Regions from separate parts of the Streptomyces sp. NPDC002888 genome, predicted to be linked through region 2. Evidence: riboswitches for the same ligand, from Rfam matches in the RefSeq annotation. Region 2 holds a riboswitch; the other holds the start of a gene.

Region 1 (7,473 bases), on a different contig from region 2:
CGAGTGCAGTCCGCCGGCCACGGGGACATGACCGCCGACGGGGTTGCGGGTGGGGCTGTGCTGCTGTTGTGTCACCCGTTCAGGGTGTCATGCCGCACGGCCCCGCCCGTCCACCGCGGACGTGAGCGCCCTCACCGGATGGTGATCGTGATCGTCGACCCCTTGGGTGCGGTGTCGCCGCCGTCCACGGACTGCTTCTTGACGGTGTCGCCGAACAGCCCGAGCAGCCCGCGGTCCTCCTTGACCTGGAAACCGGCGGACTCCAGCTGCTGCTTGGCGTCGTCGACGCTGTCACCGACCACGTCCGGGACCTCGATCATCTCCGGGCCCTTGGACAGCGTCAGCGTCACCGTGTCGCCCTCGGCGACCCGGCTGTCGGCCTCGGGTGACAGTGCGGCGACCTGGCCCTTGTCGAACTCGTCCGAGGTGACCTCCTCGGAGGCGACCTTCACCTTCAGGCCGGCTTCCTGCAGCTCGGCCCTGGCGTCCTCCAGGGACTCGCCGGTGACGTCCGGGACGTCGACCGGGGCGCCCTTGCTGACGACGATCGCGATCGCCGAGCCCGCCCGCCGCTCGGTGCCTTCGGCGGGGTTCGTGCGGATCACCAGGCCCTTGCCGATGTCCTCGCTGAACGCCTCGGTGACCATGCCGGGCTCCAGGCCGTCCGACTTCAGCAGGGCCTTGGCCTTGGCCAGGCGGGCGCCCTTCACGTCGGGCACGTTGACCGTCTCGGGGCCGTCGGAGAGGGTGAACGCCACGGAGTCGTTGTCGCGGATGCGGGTGCCGGGCGCAGGGTCGGTGCTGATGATCGTGCCGCGCTTGACGGTGTCGCTGTAGGCGTGGCTGACCTTGCCGACCTCGAGCCCGGACTCCTCCAGCCGGTCCCGGGCCTGCGCCTCGGTCTTCGTCAGCAGCGCCGGGACCTTGGTGAACTGGCCGGAGTTGATGTACCAGACGCCCGCGCCGACGCCGAGGACCAGCAGCAGGGCGGCGACGATCGAGATCACACCGCGCCGCGGCAGGCGCCGCCCGGGAGGCGGCGGAGGAGGAGGCGGCATCTCCAGACGGCTGGTGCGGTGCACCTCCGGCCCGGCGTCCTCGTTGACGGGGTTGACGGGCAGCAGCCGCGGCACCGTCAGCGAGCGCGGGATCACACTCGTACGGTCGTCCGCGTTGTCGTGCTCCGCGGTGACCGCCTGCGGCGGCAGCGCGTCGAGCTGGTCCGCGCTGAGCGCCTCGCGGGCCTGCCGGGTCTGCGCGAGCAGCGCCACGGCGTCGTACGGGCGCACGTCGGGATTGCGGGCGGTCGCCGAGGCGACCAGCTCGTCCAGCTCGTACGGCAGCCCCGGCACCGTCGCCGACGGCGGCGGGACGTCCTCGTGGAGGTGCTTGTAGAGCACCACGGCGGCCGAGTCCGCGTCGTGCGGCTTCTCGCCGGTCAGCATCTCGTAGAAGACGACACCGCACGCGTACACATCGACGCGGGGATCGGCGGAGCCCTGGTTCTCGATCTGCTCGGGCGCGAGGTACGACACGGTGCCGAGCACGGCGCCGGTGGTGGTGGTGACGGTGTCCACGGACCGCACGAGCCCGAAATCGGCCACCTTGACCCGGCCGTCGTCCCCGATCAGCACGTTCTCGGGCTTCATGTCCCGGTGCACGAACCCGGCGCGGTGCGCGGCGCCGAGCGCGGCCAGCACCGGCTCCAGGATGTCCAGCGCGGCACGCGGCTGCAGCGCCCCGCGCTCGCGCAGCACGTCACGCAGGGTGCAGCCGGCGACGTACTCCATGGCGAGATAGACGTACGACCCGTCGGCGCCCTGGTCGAAGACCTGCACGACGTTGGGGTGGGCGAGCCGGGCCACCGACTTCGCCTCCCGGATGAACCGCTCGACGAAGGTGCCGTCGGCCGCGAGCGCCGGGTGCATCACCTTCAGCGCGAGGACGCGGTCGAGGCGGGTGTCCAGGGCCCGGTAGACCGTGGCCATCCCACCGACGGCGATCCGCGCGTCGACGCGATAACGGCCGTCGAGCACCTGCCCGACGAGAGGGTCCTGAAGGGTCGTATCCACGCAGGCGAGTGTACGAGCCACAACTGACACCCCTGCGGCTACATCCGTATCGCGCCACGACTGCAGCCGACCTGTGACGCTTCACACGTTACGGCTTCACACGTCACAGAGGAGACGGCGGAGGGGGCGGCTCAGAAAGCGGGCCGTTCGGGATCCAGCACGGCCAACCCCTCCGCAGGAGACGACGCCTGCGCGAAGTGGCGGCGGGGAATCCGCCCCGCCAACCGGGCCAACCTCCCCGCCTCCACCCCGTGCTTCATCGCCGCCGCCATCAGTTCGGGCTCCTGCGCCCGCGTCACCGCCGACGCCAGCATCACCCCCGCACACCCCAGCTCCATCGCCAGCGCCGCATCCGACGCCGTACCGGCCCCCGCGTCCAGGATCACCGGCACACGCGCGTGCTCCACGATCAGCTGGAAGTTGTGCGGGTTGCGGATGCCGAGCCCGGAGCCGATCGGCGAGCCGAGCGGCATGATCGCCGCACAGCCCACGTCCTCCAGCTTCCGCGCCAGCACCGGGTCGTCGTTCGTGTACGGCAGCACCGTGAACCCGTCGTCGACCAACGTCTCCGCCGCGTCCAGCAACTCGATCGGATCCGGCAGCAGCGTCCGCTCGTCGGCGATGACCTCCAGCTTCACGAGATCGGTGCCCAGCGCCTCCCGCGCCAACCGCGCCGTCAGCACGGCCTCACCCGCGGTGAAGCACCCCGCCGTGTTCGGCAGCACCCGGATCCCGAGCTTCTCCAGCACCGACAGCACCGAACCGTGCACCGACGGGTTCACCCGCCGCATCGCGACCGTCGTCAGCTCGGTCCCGGACGCGACCAGCGACCGCTCCAGCACCTCCAGGCTGGGCGCGCCCCCCGTACCCATGATCAGCCGGGACGTGAAGGACGTGCCACCGAGGACAAAGGGATCGTCGGCCATGGTTCAGCCTCCTTGGACTGCGGTGAGGACTTCGACGCGGTCTCCCTCGGAGAGGGGTGTGGCGGACCACTGCGCGCGCGGGACGACGGTTTCGTTGAGCGCCGCGGCCACCCCGGAGGGCGCGGCGGTGAGGGACTTCACCAGCGTGTCGAGGGCCGTACCCGGTGCGACCTCGCGACGCTCGCCGTTGACCGAGATGGTGACCGGGATGTTCATACGGGCTGCTCCGTGAGTGCGGCGGTGCCGAAGCGGCGGGCGGTGAAGGGGCGGGCCTCGTCGGGGAGTTCACCGGTGGCCAGGGCATGCGCCAGGGCGTCGCCGGTGACCGGCGTGAGCAGCACGCCGTTGCGGTAGTGCCCGGTGGCCAGCAGCAGCCCCGCCAGCTCGGTCGGACCGAGCAGCGGCGCGTTGTCGGGCGAGCCGGGACGCAACCCCGCGCGGGTCTCCGTCAGCGGCAGCTCGGTGATGCCCGGCACCAGCTCGTGGGCGTCGCGCAGCAGCTCGTACACCCCGCCCGCGGTCACCGTCGTGTCCCAGCCGAGCTCCTCGCTGGTCGCGCCGACGACCAGCTCGCCGTTCTCACGCGGCACCAGGTAGACCTGGCTGCCGCGGACCACCGCGCGCACGGTCCGGCTCAGGAACGGCGCGTACCGCTTCGGCACGGTCAGCCGCAGCACCTGCCCCTTCACGGGCCGTACGGGCGGCAGGACGTCGTCCGGGACGCCCGCGAGCCGTCCGCTGAGGCTGCCGGCCGCGAGCACCACCTGCCCCGCGCCCAGCGCGACGCCGTCGCGCGTGACGACACCGGCCGCCCGCTCCCGTAGGACGGTGAGCCGGTCGACCCAGGTGCGGTGGAAGACCACGCCCGCCCGCTCGCACGCGGACACCAGCGCCCCGGCGAGCCGCCGCGGGTCGATCTGGTGGTCGCCGTCCACCCGCAGCCCGCCGCGCACCCCCGGCGCGAGCATCGGCTCCAGGCGCCGGCAGTCCCGCCCGGACAGCCACTCCGACTCCAGCCCCGACTGCCGTTGCAGGGCGTGCAGTTCGCGCAGGTGGGCGCGGTCGTCGGCGTCCAGCGCGACGGCGAGGGTGCCGTTGCGGCGGTAGCCGAGTTCGTGCCCGGTGAGTTCCGTGAGCTCGGCCGCGAAGTCGGGGTAGCGGCGGGCCGACTCCAGGTTCAGGCCGAGCAGGGTCTGCTCGCCGTAGTGCAGTTCCGTGACCGCGGCGAGCATCCCGGCCGCCACCTGCGCGGCCCCACCGCCAGGCTCGGGGTCCACCACGGCCGTGGCGAACCCCCGCTGAGCGGCCCGCCACGCGGTGACCAGACCGATGATTCCGCCCCCGACGACCAGGACGTCTGAGGTGTCGGACGTACGCGACATGGGCGTCCAGCCCCTCCCTTCGCCGGCATGACCCGGATCAGGTTCGTACGGTCGGAGGCCGCCAGCCTCCCTCTCAGCCCGGTGCGCCGGGCTCCCGCGTGTGCTTTACGGTGGCCACCCTAGCCCTCGGAGCAGCGCACTTGTAGGGAGCCTCACGCCATGTCCCGCTCACTGGACGGCCTCGTCCTCGCCCCCGTCGCCGACCAGGCCCCAGGTCAGGTGGGCACGAGCACCCGGTTCACGTACCACGAGAAGGACGGGGAGATCTGGGCCGAGTACGCGGGCGGCGACGTGGTGCGCGGGCATCTGGTGGGTACGCGTGAGGGCGACCGGCTGGACTTCCGGTACGTGCAGCTGAAGCACGACGGGACGACGTCGTCGGGGCACTGCGAGTCGACCGTCGTGGAACTGCCCGACGGCCGGGTGCGCCTGGAGGAGACCTGGGCGTGGGAGTCGCAGCCCGGCCGGGGCACGAGTGTGGTGGAACAGGTCACGGAACTCGACCGCTGACCGACAGCTGACTGACGGATGGTCAGTTGTCTATGGTGATCAGGTGAGCGAGCAGACACAGGAGCGGGGCACGTCGGGGGAACGGCGCGTGGTCGTCGTCGGCGCGGGCATGGCCGGGGTGCAGGCCGCGGTCGCCCTGCGGGAGCAGGGCTTCACCGGCACGGTGACGCTGATCGGCGCGGAGCCCCACCAGCCGTACGACCGGCCGCCGCTGTCCAAGGCCGTCCTGCTCGGCAAGTCCGAGGGCTCCGCCTTCGACATCGACTTCGAGGGGCTCGGCATCGAGCTCCACCTGGGGCGTGAGGTGCTCGGCGTACGCCCGGGCGACCACGAACTGGACACCGCCACCGGGCCGGTGCCCTACGACGTACTGGTCCTCGCGAGCGGTGCCGAACCGATCCGGCTGCCGGGCGCGGAGGGCGTGCCCGGCGTGCACCTGCTGCGCACCCTCGACGACGCCGAGCGACTGCGGCCCGTCCTCGCGCGGCAGCGCGACATCGTGGTCGTCGGCGCCGGCTGGATCGGGGCGGAGTTCGCCACCGCCGCGCGCGAGGCCGGCTGCGCGGTGACCGTCGTCGAGGCCGCGGACCGGCCGCTCGCGGGCGCGCTGCCCGCGGAGGTCGCCGCCCCGATGGCCGCCTGGTACGGCGACAGCGGCACGGTGCTGCGGACGCACGCGCGCGTGGCGCACGTCGAGCCCGGCGCGGTGGTGCTCGACGACGGCACCAGGCTGGCCGCGGGCGCCGTCGTCGTCGGCATCGGCGCCCGGCCCGCCACGGCCTGGCTGGCCGGCTCCGGCATCGAGACCGGCGCACACGGCGAGGTCGTGGCCGACGAGCGGCTGCGCGCCTCCGCGGCGGACGTGTACGCGGTCGGCGACTGCGCCTCCTTCCCCTCGGCGCGCTACGGACAGCGACTGCTGGTCCACCACTGGGACAACGCCCTCCAGGGTCCGCGCACGGTCGCCGCGAACATCATCGGCGGCCCCTCCGGCGAGCCCCCGGTGGTCTACGACCCGGTCCCGTACTTCTGGTCCGAGCAGTTCGGCCGCTTCGTCCAGTACGCCGGTCACCACCCGGCCGCCGACACCACCCTGTGGCGCGGCGACCCCTCCGGCCCGGCCTGGACGGTCTGCTGGCTCCGGGAGAACCGCCTGGTCGCCCTTTTGGCGGTGGGCCGCCCGAGGGACCTGGCCCAGGGGAGGCGGCTGATCGAGTCGGGCACCCCGATGAACCCGGAGCTCCTGACGGACCCGGCACGCCCGCTGAAGGCCGCGACGGCGTGACGAGGAGGCTCGTCCCGCACCCGGTATCCCCCCGGAGGGACGTGCCCGGCTACCCACTGTCAGTCCGGGATGGCAGTCTTGATGACGTGACCGAGATTGACGCAAAGATCGATGCTCTCGTCCCCGCCTGGCTCACCCTGCCCGACATCGCCGAAAGGTTCGACGTCGAGGTGACGCGCGTGCGGCAGCTGGTCAAGGACGGCCAGTTCATCGCCGTACGCCGTGGCGAGAACCGCGCACTGCACGTCCCCGCCGCCTTCATCGACGGGGACAAGGTCGTCAAGGGCCTGTCCGGCACCTTGACGCTCCTGCGGGACGACGGCTTCACGGACGAAGAGATGCTGGAGTGGCTCTTCACCCCCGACCCGACCCTGCCCGGCACCCCCGCGCAGGCTTTGAGCGAGAATCGCGGTACGGAGGTGAAGCGCCGCGCCCAGGCGCTCGCCGTCTGACCCGCTGATTCGAACAACCACCCGGCGTACGGGCCCGCGGGCCCGTACGCCACACCACGGGGGGACACACGCATGCCCGACACCGCCCGCGCCCGGCTCGCCGACGCCCGTCTCTACCTGTGCACGGACGCCCGCACGCGCCAGGGCGACCTGCCGCAGTTCCTGGACGCGGTCCTGGCCGGCGGTGTCGACATCGTGCAGCTGCGCGACAAGGGCATGGAGGCCGCCGAGGAGCTGGAGCACCTCGAGGTCTTCGCCGACGCCTGCGCCCGGCACGGCAGGCTGCTCGCGGTCAACGACCGCGCGGACGTCGCCCACGCCGCCGCCTCGGACGTCCTGCACCTGGGCCAGGGAGACCTCCCGGTGCCCGCCGCCCGCGCCGTCCTCGGCGACGACGTACTCATAGGCCGCTCCACGCACACCGAGTCGGAGGCCGCCGCGGCCGCCGTCCAGGAGGGCGTGGACTACTTCTGCACCGGCCCGTGCTGGCCGACCCCCACCAAGCCCGGTCGCCCCGCCCCCGGCCTCGACCTGGTCCGCCACACGGCCGCCCTGGGGACCGACCGCCCCTGGTTCGCCATCGGCGGCATCGACCTGAGCAACCTCGACGAGGTGCTGGAGGCGGGCGCCCGGCGTGTGGTCGTCGTCCGCGCGCTCACGGAGGCGGACGACCCGGGGGCGGCGGCGAGCGAGTTCGCCAAGCGGCTCCGGCAGGCCTGACCGCCCGGATCCCGGCCGTTTGTCCGATGGGTGGACAACAAACCGGCAAAGCGGGCAAATTTCCAGCATCCGGTTGGGGGACCGTCGCCCCCTGACTAACCTGCGGGTATGGCCCTCGGAACCGCA
Region 2 (7,473 bases):
CCGCGGATCCCGCCATGGGACGGCCCGGGTCACCCAAGTGGATCTGCGACACTGGTACAGCCATGCCTAAGCCCGGAGAACTCACATTCGTCGCCCCCCGCGGAGCCCAGAAGCCGCCGCGGCATCTAGCTGATCTCACGCCTGCCGAGCGCAAGGAGGCGGTGGCCGAGATCGGGGAGAAGCCGTTTCGTGCCAAGCAGCTCGCGCAGCACTACTTCGCGCGGTACGCGCACGACCCGGAGCAGTGGACCGACATCCCGGCGGCCGCGCGTCCCAAGCTGCAGGAGGCGCTGCTTCCCGAGCTGATGACGGTCGTGCGGCATCTGTCGACCGACCAGGGCACCACGCGCAAGACGCTGTGGCGGCTGTTCGACGGGACGCTGGTCGAGTCGGTGCTGATGCGGTACCCGGACCGGGTGACCATGTGCATCAGCTCGCAGGCGGGGTGCGGGATGAACTGCCCGTTCTGTGCGACCGGGCAGGCGGGTCTGGACCGGAATCTGTCCACCGCCGAGATCGTCCACCAGATCGTGGACGGGATGCGGGCGCTCAGGGACGGCGAGGTGCCCGGTGGGCCGGCCCGGCTGTCCAACATCGTCTTCATGGGCATGGGTGAGCCCCTCGCCAACTACAAGCGGGTCGTGCAGTCCATTCGCGCCCTCACCGACCCCGCGCCGGACGGGCTCGGGCTCTCGCAGCGGGGCATCACCGTCTCGACGGTCGGGCTGGTCCCTGCGATCCACCGGTTCGCCGACGAGGGCTTCAAGTGCCGCCTCGCCATCTCGCTGCACGCGCCCGACGACGAGCTGCGTGACACCCTCGTCCCCGTGAACACGCGGTGGAAGGTGCGCGAGGTCCTCGACGCCGGCTTCGACTACGTCGAGAAGTCCGGGCGCCGGCTGTCCATCGAGTACGCGCTGATCCGGGACATCAACGACCAGGCCTGGCGCGGTGACCGGCTCGGCCGACTGCTCAAGGGCAGGCCCGTGCACGTCAACCTGATCCCGCTGAACCCGACGCCGGGGTCCAAGTGGACGGCCTCGCGGCCGGAGGACGAGAAGGCGTTCGTCGAGGCGATCGCTGCCCATGGTGTGCCTGTCACGATCCGGGACACCCGTGGACAGGAGATCGACGGGGCATGTGGTCAGCTCGCGGCCACCGAGCGGTAGTCTGAGCCGGCACAACTTCATATCAGCCATACATCTGCATATTCCGACAGGGGAGCGCCACAGCGCTGAGAGTGCGGCACCGGCCGCAGACCCTCTGAACCTCGCCCAGGTCATTCTGGGTAGGAAGTTCGGTCTCCACTCAAGCTGTTGCGCCCTGCCCGGGCACCGGTGAAACGTTCCGCCGTTGCCCGGGCAGGGCCGCGTCTCTTCCTGGTCACCCCAGGAGGAATCCAGTGAGCATCACCAAGAAGGCCACGGCCCTGGCCGTCGGACTCGGCCTGGTCACGCTGTCCGCGTGCGGGTCGTCCGACGATCAGGGGTCCGGCGACTCCGGCTCCAAGACCGTCACCCTGGTCAGCCACAACTCGTGGGCCGTCTCCAAAAGCGTCCTCGCGGACTTCGAGAAGCAGTCCGGCTACAAGGTCAAGGTCCTTGAGGACGGCGACGCCGGCCAGGCCGTCAACAAGGCGATCCTGACCAAGGACAACCCGCAGGGCGACGTCTTCTTCGGCGTCGACAACACCCTGCTGTCCCGGGCCCTGGACAACGGGCTGTTCCAGTCGTACGAGGCCAAGGGGCTCGACCAGGTCGACGAGCAGTACCAGCTCGACAAGGACAAGCACCGGGTCACCCCGGTCGACTACGGCGACATCTGCGTCAACTACGACAAGAAGTACTTCGCGGACCACAAGCTGACCCCGCCGGCCTCCTTCGACGACCTGGCCAAGCCCGCGTACAAGAACCTCCTCGTCACCGAGAACGCCTCCACCTCCTCGCCCGGCCTCGGCTTCCTGCTCGCCACCGCCGCGAAGTACGGCGACGAAGGCTGGCAGGACTACTGGAAGAAGCTCAAGGCCAACGGCGTGAAGGTCGTCGACGGCTGGGAGCAGGCGTACAACGAGGAGTTCTCCGGGTCCGCCGGCGGCAAGAAGGCCAAGGCCGACCGGCCGCTCGTCGTCTCCTACGCCTCCTCGCCGCCCGCCGAGGTGATCTACGCCGACCCCAAGCCGACGACCGCGCCCACCGGCGTGGCGACCGGCACCTGCTTCCGCCAGACCGAGTTTGCGGGGCTGCTGAGCAACGCCAAGAACACCAAGGGCGGCAAGGCGCTCGTCGACTTCCTGGTGTCGAAGGAGTTCCAGGAGGACATGCCGCTGAACATGTTCGTCTACCCGGTCCTCGCCGGGGCGAAGGTGCCCGCCGAGTTCACCGAGTTCGGGCCCGCCGCCAAGGATCCCGAGACCATGGACCCGTCGAAGATCGCCGACAACCGTGACCAGTGGGTCAAGTCGTGGACCTCGCTCGTACTCAAGTAAAGGCCAACGCTCGCGGGAGCGCGGCGCGGCTCGGGCTCATGGCCCTGCCCGTCGTGTTCTTCGGGCTCTTCTTCGCCTACCCCGTCGCCGCGATCGTCGCCCGGGGGCTAGACACCGACGGCGGCTGGCAGTTCGGGCGGCTGGCGGACGTGCTGGGGCGGTCGGACATCCGGCACGTCCTGTGGTTCACCACCTGGCAGGCCGTCGCCTCCACCGCGCTCACCCTGCTGATCGCGCTGCCGGGCGCGTATGTCTTCGCCCGCTTCGACTTCCCCGGCAAGCAACTCCTGCGGGCGGTCGTCACCGTGCCCTTCGTGCTGCCGACGGTCGTCGTCGGTACGGCCTTCCTGGCGCTGGTCGGGCGCGGCGGGCTGCTCGACGAGCTGTGGGGCGTACGCCTCGACACCACCGTGTGGGCGATCCTGCTCGCGCACGTCTTCTTCAACTACGCGGTCGTCGTACGCACCGTCGGCGGACTGTGGGCACAGCTCGACCCGCGGCAGGAGGACGCGGCGCGGATGCTGGGCGCGTCGTCCGTGAAGGCCTGGCGAAGCGTCACCCTGCCGGCGCTCGCGCCCGCCGTGGCCGCCGCCGCGCTGATGGTCTTCCTGTTCACGTTCACCTCCTTCGGTGTGGTGCAGATCCTCGGTGGGCCCACCTTCTCCACGCTGGAGGTGGAGATCTACCGGCAGACCTCGGAGATCTTCGACCTGTCCACCGCCGCCGTCCTCACCCTCGTGCAGTTCGTGGCGGTGGGCGCGATCCTCGCCGTGCACGCCTGGACCGTACGGCGGCGGGAGACCGCGCTGCGGCTGGTGGACGCGTCGGTGACGGCGCGGCGGCCGCGTGGGGCGGGGCAGTGGGCGCTGCTGGCCGGCGTCCTGGCCACGATCCTCGTGCTGCTGGTGCTGCCGCTCGCCGTGCTCGTGCAGCGGTCGCTGGACGCGCCCGACTTCGGCTACTACCGGGCGTTGACGTCGGCGGACGGGGGAGTGTTCCTGGTTCCGCCGATCGACGCGATCGGCAACTCGCTGGAGTACGCCGTCGCCGCCACCGCCATCGCCGTGGTGATCGGCGGACTCGCCGCCGCCGCGCTGACCCGGCGGGACGCGGGCCGCTTCGTACGCGGCTTCGACGCGCTGCTGATGCTGCCCCTCGGCGTCTCCGCGGTGACCGTCGGCTTCGGTTTCCTGATCGCCCTCGACGAGCCCCCGCTGAATCTGCGTGCCTCCTGGATCCTGGTGCCGCTCGCGCAGGCACTCGTGGGCGTGCCGTTCGTCGTACGGACCATGCTGCCGGTGCTGCGGGCGGTGGACGTACGGCTGCGGGAGGCGGCGGCCGTGCTCGGGGCGTCGCCGTGGCGGGTGTGGCGGGAGGTCGACCTGCCGATGGTGCGGCGGGCGCTGCTCGTCGCGGCCGGGTTCGCCTTCGCGGTGTCGCTGGGGGAGTTCGGGGCGACGGTGTTCATCGCACGGCCCGACAATCCGACGCTGCCGGTCGCCGTGGCGCGGCTGCTGGGGCGGGCCGGCGACCTCAACTACGGGCAGGCGATGGCCCTGTCGACGATGCTGATGCTGGTGTGCGCGGTGGCGCTGCTGATCCTGGAGAGGCTGCGCACCGACCGGACCGGGGAGTTCTGATGCTGCTGAACCTTGAGGGCGCGACCGTGCGGTTCGGTGGGCGGGCCGTGCTCGACGCCGTCGATCTCGGGGTCGCCGAGCACGAGGTCGTCTGTGTGCTCGGGCCGAGCGGCAGCGGCAAGTCGACGCTGCTGCGGGCGGTGGCCGGGCTGCAACCCCTGGACGCCGGGCGGGTGCTGCTCGACGGGCGCGACCAGGCGGCGGTGCCCGCGCACCGGCGCGGGGTGGGCCTGATGTTCCAGGACCATCAGCTGTTCCCGCAGCGGGACGTGGGCGGCAACGTGGCGTTCGGGCTGCGGATGCGCAAGAGCCCCAAGCAGCAACAGGGCGAGCGTGTACGGGAGTTGCTGGACCTCGTCGGACTGCCGGGCGCGGCGGGCCGGGCCGTGGCGGCGCTCTCCGGCGGTGAGCAGCAGCGTGTCGCGCTGGCCCGGGCCCTCGCGCCCCGCCCGCGGCTGCTGATGCTGGACGAGCCGCTCGGGCAGCTCGACCGGTCGCTGCGGGAGCGGCTCGTCGTCGAACTGCGGGAGCTGTTCGGGCGGTTGGGCACCACCGTGCTCGCCGTCACCCACGACCAGGGCGAGGCCTTCGCGCTGGCGGACCGGGTCGTGGTGATGCGGGACGGGCGGATCGCCCAGTCCGGTACGCCTCTTGAGGTGTGGCAGCGGCCGGCCGACGCGTTCGTGGCCCGTTTCCTCGGCTTCGACAACGTGGTCCCGGCGACGGTCGCCGGGGAGGCCGCCGATACGCCGTGGGGCAAGGTGCCGGTCCCGGGCGACGCCCCGCAGGGGACGCGCACGCTGCTCGTACGGCCCGCCGGGGTCCGGCTGGTGCCCGTGGACGCGGGGCTGCGCTGCACGGTGACCGCCCGTACCTTCAAGGGCACCCATGTCACCGTGCGCCTCCAGCCGGAGGCGGCGCCGCCACTGGAGGCGGCGTGCGCGCTGCGGGCGGCGCCCGGGGTGGGGGACGAGGTCGGAGTGGAGTTCGACGCGGCCGAAATCGTCGTGCTGGACTGACCGGGGCACCCCTAGGGTGTTACGTATGACCCTTCTCACGCATGACCGCTACTGCGACGAAGTCGCCCACCAGGTGGGCCGGTTGAGGGCCGTGGTGACCTCCGGTGCCGATCTGTCCGCCACCGTGCCGACCTGCCCCGACTGGTCGCTGGAGCAGCTCGTACGGCACACGGGTGGCGCCCTGCGCTGGGTGGAGTTCATCGTGCGCACCCGGGCGCAGGAGGAGATCCCCGAGGAGAAGGTCCCGCTGCGCGAGGGACCGGAGGCCGTGGGTGATCCCGCCGCCCTGGACGCCTGGCTCGCGGAGACCGGCGAGATGCTCGTCGGTGCGCTGCGCGAGGCCGGGCCCGACACGCAGGTGTGGGGGTGGGCCGGGGCCCTCAACGCCGGGTTCTGGGCCCGCCGTATGACGCACGAGCTCGTCGTGCACGGCGTGGACGCCACGCTGGCCGCGAAGCTGCCGTACGAGGTCGCGCCGGACGTGGCCGCCGACGCGCTCGACGAGTGGCTGGAGCTCGTGGAGTTCGTGCAGCGGACCGGGGCCCACCCGACGGCGCAGGACCTGCCGAGGGACGGGCGCAGCATCCACCTCCACGCGACGGACACGCCGCCGGAGCTGAACGCCGAGTGGGTCGTCGAACTCGCCGAGGACGGGGTCACCTGGCGGCGTGGGCACGAGAAGGCGACGGTCGCGTTGCGCGGGCCGCTGGCCGACGTGCTGCTCGCCTTCTACCGCCGGCAACCCCTGGACGCCCCGGGCTTGGAGGTACTCGGGGAGCGGGAGCTGCTGGAGTTCTGGCTGGAGCGGGTCACGTTCGGCTGAGTGCACGACGTGGCTGTGGCCCGTCCCCGGTGCGCGGGGACGGGCCACAGAGCTGTGCGGGTCAGCGCGTGCTGGCTCCGCGACGGCGTATGCCGAAGAAGATCGCGCCGCCGCCGATCACGACGAGGGCGGCCGCGATGCCGGCGATCAGACCGGTCTGGGAGCTCGCACCGGTCTCGGCGAGGTTCGACTCACCGGCCGCCGGCGAGGGGGCGCTGCTCACGGTGCCCGCGGGGGCGGAGCCGCCGGCCTCCGGAGCCGCCGGGGACGGGGGGACCGTCGACTGGGCCGGGGTCGAGGCGGCGTCCGACGGCGACGGGCTGGTGGCCGACGGCGTCGGGGTCGGCGTCGGAGTCGGGGTGGGAGTGGGGGTGGCGGTCGGCGTCGGGCTGTCCTCGGCCTTGCAGGCCGTGGACGACGTGGTCAGGTTGGGGGTGATGTCCGCGTCGACGTCCTTGGCCTTGACGTGGATGCGGTAGATGGCGTTGGGCTCCCAGTCCTCCTCGAAGGTGACGGTGACGCCCTTGCTCGAGCCCTTGACCTGCTGCTGGCCGACCTTCTTCACGTCGGCGCCGTTGTTCTCCAGGAAGACCGACACGATGGCCGGGGTGCCCGTCGGGTCCACGTCGGTGACCGTGATGATGCCCTTCGCGCCGTCGCACTTGGCTTCGGCGGAGAAGTCCTTGATTTCGCAGGCGAGCGCGCTGCCGGCGGCGCTGAGCGCGAGCACGGACGAGGCGGTGGCGACACCGAGGATGCGCACGGAACGTGCGACGGTACGGCGGGATAGGGACACGTTTGTCCTTTACAGATGCGCAACTGCGGGGGGTTGAGGGGGAGATGACGCCCCGACTGGATGGAACAACACCGCCCCCACGAATCTCACAGGTCTATAAGCGTTCCATAAGAAGTGTCAATCCGCGAGCCCCCTCAGTGCCCCCGGCTTTGCCAGCTTATTAACCACCCAGGCGTTTCAGTGCCGCCGGAGCCTCCTCGATCCGGTCGACCAACGCGATGCGCGCCTCCATCGAACGCTCCCGCGCGAGCGCCCGCAACAACGGCCAGGTGGGCAGCCGTTCCGTCCAGTGCGCCCGGTCCACGAGCACCATGGGCGTGGGCTCGCCCCGCGACTCGTAGTAGTTGGGCGTCGCGTTGTCGAAGATCTCCTGTACGGTGCCGGCGGCGCCCGGCAGGAACACCACACCCGCGTTGGAGCGGGCCAACAGGCCGTCCTCGCGGGTCGCGTTGGCGAAGTACTTGGCGATGTGCGCGGCGAACGGGTTCGGCGGCTCGTGGCCGTAGAACCAGGTGGGGATGCCGACCGAGGCACCGCCGCCCGGCCAGCGCCCGCGCACCTCGAACGCGGCGCGCGCCCAGTCGGTGATCGACGGCGTGAACGACGGGGACTTGGCGAGGAGTCGGAGCGCCTCGTCGAGCATCCCGTTCTCGAACGGGGCCGCGTACGCGCCGAGGTTCGCCGCCTCCATCGCGCCCGGGCCGCCGCCG

What was found. Region 2 has a riboswitch for thiamine pyrophosphate ahead of ACFYWX_RS10775 (thiamine ABC transporter substrate binding subunit). Riboswitches for the same ligand answer to the same signal wherever they lie in the genome.
Region 1: it holds a riboswitch for thiamine pyrophosphate, as region 2 does, so the genes downstream of both, thiO (glycine oxidase ThiO) here and ACFYWX_RS10775 (thiamine ABC transporter substrate binding subunit) in region 2, are expected to answer to the same signal.

Annotation. Positions count from the first base shown of each region.
Region 1 covers NZ_JBIAPU010000007.1:356,576-364,048, reverse strand. Annotated here, with positions in the region: gene ACFYWX_RS14885 (deoxyribonuclease IV) at 1-75, opposite strand, end outside; gene pknB (Stk1 family PASTA domain-containing Ser/Thr kinase) at 132-2,072, opposite strand; gene ACFYWX_RS14875 (thiazole synthase) at 2,204-2,998, opposite strand; gene thiS (sulfur carrier protein ThiS) at 3,002-3,214, opposite strand; gene thiO (glycine oxidase ThiO) at 3,211-4,380, opposite strand; TPP riboswitch at 4,378-4,488, opposite strand; gene ACFYWX_RS14860 (hypothetical protein) at 4,540-4,890, shown strand; gene ACFYWX_RS14855 (NAD(P)/FAD-dependent oxidoreductase) at 4,934-6,175, shown strand; gene ACFYWX_RS14850 (Rv2175c family DNA-binding protein) at 6,262-6,627, shown strand; gene thiE (thiamine phosphate synthase) at 6,700-7,347, shown strand; gene metF (methylenetetrahydrofolate reductase [NAD(P)H]) at 7,456-7,473, shown strand, end outside.
Region 2 covers NZ_JBIAPU010000005.1:250,411-257,883, forward strand. Annotated here, with positions in the region: gene rlmN (23S rRNA (adenine(2503)-C(2))-methyltransferase RlmN) at 63-1,169, shown strand; TPP riboswitch at 1,208-1,313, shown strand; gene ACFYWX_RS10775 (thiamine ABC transporter substrate binding subunit) at 1,403-2,485, shown strand; gene ACFYWX_RS10780 (ABC transporter permease) at 2,524-4,125, shown strand; gene ACFYWX_RS10785 (ABC transporter ATP-binding protein) at 4,125-5,144, shown strand; gene ACFYWX_RS10790 (maleylpyruvate isomerase family mycothiol-dependent enzyme) at 5,170-5,967, shown strand; gene ACFYWX_RS10795 (LAETG motif-containing sortase-dependent surface protein) at 6,029-6,763, opposite strand; gene ACFYWX_RS10800 (LOG family protein) at 6,924-7,473, opposite strand, start outside.